Pigmentiphaga sp. H8: one gene and its partner. The protein of the gene in region 1 binds, or shares a complex with, the protein of each later gene. Links are inferred from orthologs where the notes say so. Each region holds a gene or a part of one and is shown on either strand. Other genes may lie near its edges.

What was found.
Region 2: the proteins of EGT29_RS22915 (region 1) and dapF are in contact, whole or in part, in a solved structure (PDB 5YGU), measured with the Escherichia coli proteins. The link is inferred for Pigmentiphaga sp. H8 from one-to-one orthologs.

Annotation. Positions count from the first base shown.
Region 1 is NZ_CP033966.1:4,870,347-4,873,500, reverse strand. Bases 169-3,009 are described here. They hold EGT29_RS22915 (RNA pyrophosphohydrolase), read left to right. Parts: upstream 169-1,224; coding sequence 1,225-1,794; downstream 1,795-3,009. Other genes in these bases: ispB (octaprenyl diphosphate synthase), read right to left, coding at 2,710-3,009; EGT29_RS22910 (CNP1-like family protein), read left to right, coding at 1,862-2,479; EGT29_RS22920 (proline--tRNA ligase), read right to left, coding at 169-1,140. Also shown: more of EGT29_RS22920, read right to left, coding at 1-168; more of ispB, read right to left, coding at 3,010-3,154. UniProt on the Escherichia coli protein: Master regulator of 5'-end-dependent mRNA decay.
Region 2 is NZ_CP033966.1:5,353,600-5,356,683, reverse strand. Bases 289-3,059 are described here. They hold dapF (diaminopimelate epimerase), read left to right. Parts: upstream 289-1,121; coding sequence 1,122-1,997; downstream 1,998-3,059. Other genes in these bases: xerC (tyrosine recombinase XerC), read left to right, coding at 2,806-3,059; EGT29_RS25245 (DUF484 family protein), read left to right, coding at 2,072-2,740; EGT29_RS25255 (DEAD/DEAH box helicase), read right to left, coding at 289-1,033. Also shown: more of EGT29_RS25255, read right to left, coding at 1-288; more of xerC, read left to right, coding at 3,060-3,084. UniProt on the Escherichia coli protein: Involved in the succinylase branch of the L-lysine biosynthesis and in the biosynthesis of the pentapeptide incorporated in the peptidoglycan moiety. Catalyzes the stereoinversion of LL-2,6-diaminopimelate (L,L-DAP) to meso-diaminopimelate (meso-DAP).

The DNA of each region.
Region 1 (3,154 bases):
CCAGTTCACGCCCACGTAGTGGTGGTCGGCCTGGTTGGCGCCCGTGACGAAGTCGTGCAGGTTGGCCACGGTGCGGTCGGCCACCACCTTGACCGGCTTGGCGGTGCCCACGGGCCCGATGAAGCCGGGCACGCAGCCGAAGTGCTCGACGATCTCGGCATCGGTGGCGAACCGGTAGCCGTGGTCCAGGCCGGGAATCTTGCCGGCCTTGATCTCGTTCAATTCGTGGTCGGCACGCAGCAGCAGCAGCCAGATCTGGGCCGGCTTGCCGGCTTCTTCCGGCTCGACCGCCAGGGCGAGGGACTTCACGTGGCTGGCCAGCGGCAGGCCCAGCAGTTCGGCCACGGCCTCGCACTTGGTGGCACCGGGGGTGGGCATCTTCTCCAGTGCCCGGCCGGGCGCCGCGCGCTGGGCAACCAGGCAGGGCGCCTCGGCCAGCTCGATGTTGGCGGCGTACTGGGTGGCCGGGTTGTAGACGATGAGGTCTTCGCCGGTGTCGGCGATGACCTGGAATTCATGGCTGCGCGTCCCGCCGATGGAGCCGGTGTCGGCCGCCACGGCGCGGAAGGTCAGGCCCATGCGGGCGAAGATGCGCATGTACGCGTCGTACATGGCGTCGTAGCTCTTCTGGGCGGCGGCCTCGTCGCGATCGAAGGAATAGGCGTCCTTCATCGTGAACTCGCGGCCCCGCATGACGCCGAAGCGCGGCCGGCGCTCGTCGCGGAACTTGGTCTGGATGTGGTAGAAGTTCTTGGGTAGCTGGCGCCAGCTGTGGATCTCGTTGCGGGCGATGTCGGTGATGACTTCCTCCGAGGTCGGCTGCAGCACGAAATCGCGGTTGTGGCGGTCCTTCATGCGCAGCAGCTCGGGGCCGTACTGCTCCCAGCGGCCCGATTCCATCCACAGCTCGGCCGGCTGCACGACCGGCATCAGCAGCTCGAGCGCGCCGGCGCGGTTCATTTCCTCGCGGATGATGGCCTCGATCTTGCGAATGACCCGCAGGCCGATGGGCATGTAGGTGTAGATGCCGCCGGCCAGCTTGCGGATCATGCCCGCGCGGGTCATGAGCTGGTGGCTGACGATCTCGGCGTCGGACGGTGCTTCCTTGAGGGTGCCGATATGGAACTGCGATGCGCGCATTGCGGTGCTCACGTGGATGGATACGAGTTTGGCCCCCCTGGGCCTATAATTGACTCAATTGTATGAGAATCGCTGGGGTGGCTCATGCTGGATCGTGAAGGTTACCGTCCCAACGTCGGCATCATCCTCGTCAACCAGAAGAACGAGGTCTTCTGGGGCAAGCGCGTCAACGAACATTCCTGGCAGTTTCCGCAGGGCGGCATCAAGCACGGTGAGAGCCCTGTCCAGGCGATGTTCCGCGAGCTCCATGAAGAAGTGGGCCTGCGGCCCGAGCATGTCCGCATATTGGGTAGAACACGCGACTGGTTGCGCTATAACGTGCCCGACCACTTCGTCAGACGCGAATGGCGCGGGCACTACAAAGGTCAGAAGCAGATCTGGTTCCTGCTTCGCATGCAGGGGCGCGATTGCGACGTCTGCCTGCGGGCCTCGTCGCATCCTGAATTCGACGCGTGGCGCTGGAGTTCCTACTGGGTCCCGCTGGAGTCGGTCATCGAATTCAAGCGCGACGTGTATACGCTGGCCCTGAACGAGCTTGCGGTCGTGCTTTTCCGCCGGAACCACGAGACCCGGTACCTGCGCCAGCACATCGGTTCGCACCGACGCGGCCAGGGTGAACCGGCACCGCTGTCCAAGGAAGCGCCCGAGGTCTGAACCCCCGCGACCCCCTGCGCGGGGTTCGGGTATCGTGTCGGGTGCAACCTGTATATGGAAAACACTTATGCCTAGTCAGTTCGCCGGGGCGCGCCCGATGCGTCCCGCCCGCCGGGCCCTGCGCGCCGCCGCCTGGGCCGGCGCCGGATGCCTGGCCTTGTTACTCGCCGCCTGCGGCAGCCAGCCGCGCGGCGATGGCAACTACCTGCTGGACGATATCGATGCCCAGCGCACCCTGCCCGATGCCGGATGGGAAGCCCTGAAGTCGGAGTTGCCGCCGGTGCCCACCGAGGCCGACGTGCTGCCGGTGGAAAACCTGTCGCGCAACGAGCGTTTCCGTTTCGGCGTGGATCCGCGCTCCATCCAGATCGCCCCGGGCCTGATCGTGCGCTATACGCTGCGCGCGGTCAGCGACCTGGGAGCCGAGAACATTTCGTACGAATCGGTCCGCTGCGGCACGCGCGAATGGCGCACCGTGGCCCTGTACCGGCCCGGCGCCGGCTGGCAGCGCCCGGTCCACGACGAATGGCGTCCCTTGCTGCCCAATACGATCCAGCACGTGCTGCGCAACGGCGTACTGTGCTCGGGCGGCGGCCCGGCCGGCGCCAAGGCGTCGGACCTGGCCTATCGCGTGCGCCACTGGGAGCGCTATGCCGACGCCATGGCGGGCCGCAGCATGCAGTAGCAGCGGATTCGCGGCACGGGCAAAAACAAAAACGCACAGCCTCGGCTGTGCGTTTTGCGTGCCTGGCTACAGGCTTGTCGACCAGATCAATGGTCGGGGCGAGAGGATTCGAACCTCCGACTCCTGCGTCCCGAACGCAGTACTCTACCAGGCTGAGCTACGCCCCGACTTGTCGGTCCGGCCTGCCGGATACGGGCTTGTACAACTTGCCCGGCAGGCCGTCTTTCTTTTCAGCGATCTCGGTTGATCGCGAAAGCGCAGAATTCTAGCAGAGAATCTCGGAAAGCGGAAACGGGGTAGGTGGATATCGCCGCGACCGCCGCATCCGCCTCGATCCGGGCCCGGGCGCGGGTGTAGTCCAGGGCGTCCGATTCCCGGATGGCGGTGGCGACCGCGACGAAATCGCCTTCGCCGTTCTCGATGGCGGTGCGCACCAGCATCTGCTGCGCCGGCGTGCCCACGTCCAGCAGGCGGATCAGCGGCAGTGTGGGTTTGCCTTCGCGCAGGTCGTCGCCCAGGTTCTTGCCCAGTGCCTCGGCCTCGCCGCTATAGTCGAGCACGTCGTCGATCAGCTGGAACGCCGTGCCGGCGCGGCGGCCGTATTCCGCCGCCGCGGCTTCCTGTTCGGGCGTGGCGCCCGCCAGGACCGCGGCCAACTGGGCCGAGGCCTCGAAC
Region 2 (3,084 bases), 480 kb from region 1 along the record:
TGCGCGCGTGCTCGCGCGCATGGCGCAGGATCTGGTCGCGCCATTCATCGGAGAAGTCCTGGCCTTCGTCGATGATGATGGTGTCGAAGCGCAGGTGGTCGGGCACGGCTTCGCGCGCGGCGCGCGACACCAGGCTGGTGAAGGCGTCGGGGCCCGAGAAGTCCACCGGCTGCCCGGCGGCGTGCAGCACCTTGTCGCACAGGGTGTGGAAGGTGCACGCCAGCCCGCCTTCGGGCGCGATGCCGTTGAAGTGGTCCGCCAGCGGCCGGTTGAAGCAGACGTACAACGGCCGGCGGCCGGCATCGATGGCGGCGCGGAACTCGGCGTGGGCGAGCTGGGTCTTGCCCGACCCGGCGGTGCCGATCACCCGCAGGCGGAACGGGTCGAACTCCAGCCGCCGCGCCCAGTGCGCCAGGCCGCCCGAGATGCGGGTGACCAGCGCCCGCGCCTGCCCCACCAGGGCGTTGGCGTCGGGTTCGAGCTGGATGATGTCGTCCAGGAAGCGGCGCACGGCTGGCGCGGCCTGGGTGGCGGGCGCCTGCGGCAGCGCCAGCTGGATGACCGCGCACAGGCGGTCGCGCTCGGCGGCGTCGACGATGCGCTCGGCCGACAGCCCGGCGGTCTCGGGATGGCGCACCGAGTAGTCCGGGCAATACAGCAGGTACTCGACGCGGATGGCGTCCAGGTGGGGGCGCCGGGCCAGCCGGCCGCGCAGCACCGCCAGCTGGCGCGCGATCTGTATCGGCACGTTGGTGCTGTGGCTGGGGTATTTCTTGCAGAGCCCGTCGGCGGTTTCCTCCAGGAACCCGCTGACCTGCTCGATCAGCAGCAGGTCGCCGGCGGCGTTGACGACGGCGAAGTCGATGTCGCCATAGACCGAGAAGCCATGTTCCACGTTGGTCCAGTGGACGGCATGGTAGACGGTGTAGGAATCGGGCAGGCCGCGTTCGAGCGTGGCCAGGGTTTCGATTTCCCGGCGGGCGGCGCCGGTGGCGTTGATTTCCCGCCAGCCGTCGGGGACGATACGAGCCATTGCAAGTTCCAGTAGACCGGCCAATCGCCAGAATACCAAGCTCCGACCCCGGCGGCGCGCGGTGCTTGGCGCGGACTATAATTCCGGCATGACCTGGCACTTCACCAAAATGCATGGCGCGGGCAATGATTTCGTCGTCTTGGACGGCGTGCGCCAAGATATCCGGCTCACCCCCGAGCGGGCGCGCAAGCTCGCCCATCGGCAGTTCGGGATCGGCGCCGACCAGATCCTGCTGGTCGAGCGGCCCACCCGCTCCGACGCCGACTTCCGCTACCGCATCTTCAACGCCGACGGCGGCGAGGTCGAGCATTGCGGCAACGGCGCCCGCTGCTTCGTGCGCTTCGTCCACGAGCAGGGCCTGACCGACCGCAATCCCGTGCGCGCCGAGATCTGCACCGGCATCATCGTGCTGAACGAACAGGACGACGGCGAGGTCAGCGTCGACATGGGGCGCACCAGCTTCGATCCGGCCGCCGTGCCGTTCGACCCGGCGGGCCTGACGCCCCGGCGCGAAGGCCAGGACGACGTCTGGCCGCTGGACGTGTCGGCGCCAGGCGAGGCCGAGCGCGTCGTCTGGGTGTCGGCCGTCGGCATTTCCAATCCGCACGCGGTGCAGGTGGTCGACGACGTCGACCTCGCGCCGGTGGCGTCGGTCGGCCCGCGGGTCGAGAGCCATCCGCGCTTTCCCCGCCGGGTCAATGCCGGCTTCATGCAGATCGTCGGTCGCCACGACATCCGGCTGCGCGTCTACGAGCGCGGCGCGGGCGAGACGCTGGCCTGCGGCACGGGCGCCTGCGCGGCGGTGGCCGCGGGCATCCGCCGCGGGTTGCTGGAGTCGCCGGTGCGCGTGCAGACGCGAGGCGGGGTGCTGACCATCTCCTGGGACGGCGAGCAACTGCTGATGACCGGCCCGGCCGTGACCGTGTTCGAAGGCACCGTCGACGTCGACCGCCTCCTGGGTTAGAGGGGGAGGGGAATCCACCTCCTACGCGCTTCGCGCGCCCTTGCCTTATATCAACAATGAATTCCGGAACGTACATGGACGCCAACGAAGTCGCGCAATACCTCAAGGACAACACCGATTTCTTCGAACGGCACGCCGAGCTGTTCTCCACCATGAAGGTGCCCCATCCCCACGAGGGCAAGGCCGTCTCGCTGGCCGAGCGCCAGGTGCTGGCGCTGCGCGAGCGCGTGCGCGGCATGGAACTGCGGGTGTCGGAGCTGGTGCGCGCCGCGGCCGAAAACGAACACATTTCCGACCGGCTGCTGCTGTGGAGCCGCGGCCTGCTCAAGGAACGCGACCCGCAGGCGCTGCCCGCCGCCGTGGCCGGCGGCCTGGGCGAGATCTTCAGCGTGCCCGACGTGGCGCTGCGCCTCTGGGCCGACACCGCCCCGGGCGATGCCGAGGCCCCCTGGCGCGGCGAAGTCTCGGCCGATGCCCGCACCTTCGCCAATGGGCTGATGTCGCCGTACTGCGGCCCGAATTCGGGCTTCGAGGCCGCCGCCTGGCTCGACCGCGAAGTGCGTTCGCTGGCCCTGATCCCGCTGCGCGTGGGCATCGCGCCCGAGGCCTTCGGGCTGCTGGTGCTGGCATCGCCCGACGCCGAGCGTTTCACGCCCTCGATGGGCACGACCTTTCTGACGCGTATCGGTGAACTGGCCAGCGCATCGCTGTCGCGCCTCCTGACCGAGGCGCCGCGCGCCTGACACGTACCGTGGCCGACGATCCCCATCCCGGTTCCGAGGCCACGGGGCCGGCGCTGGCCCGGCCCATGCTGGAATGGCTCGAACACCTGGGCTCGGGCCGCCGCTATTCCCCCCACACCCTGGCCGCCTACCGGCGGGACCTCGCCCATCTGGTCGAACTGGCGGATGACGTGCCGCTGGAACGCGTGTCGCAGGGGCACGTGCGCCGCTACCTGGGACAACTGCACGCGCAGGGCCTGAGCCCGCGCAGCCTGGCCCGGCTGCTGGCCAGCTGGCGCGGCTTCTACCAATGGTGGGCGCCGCGCGTGGGCATGCCCGGCAACCCGGCCGCGGGCGTGCGCGGC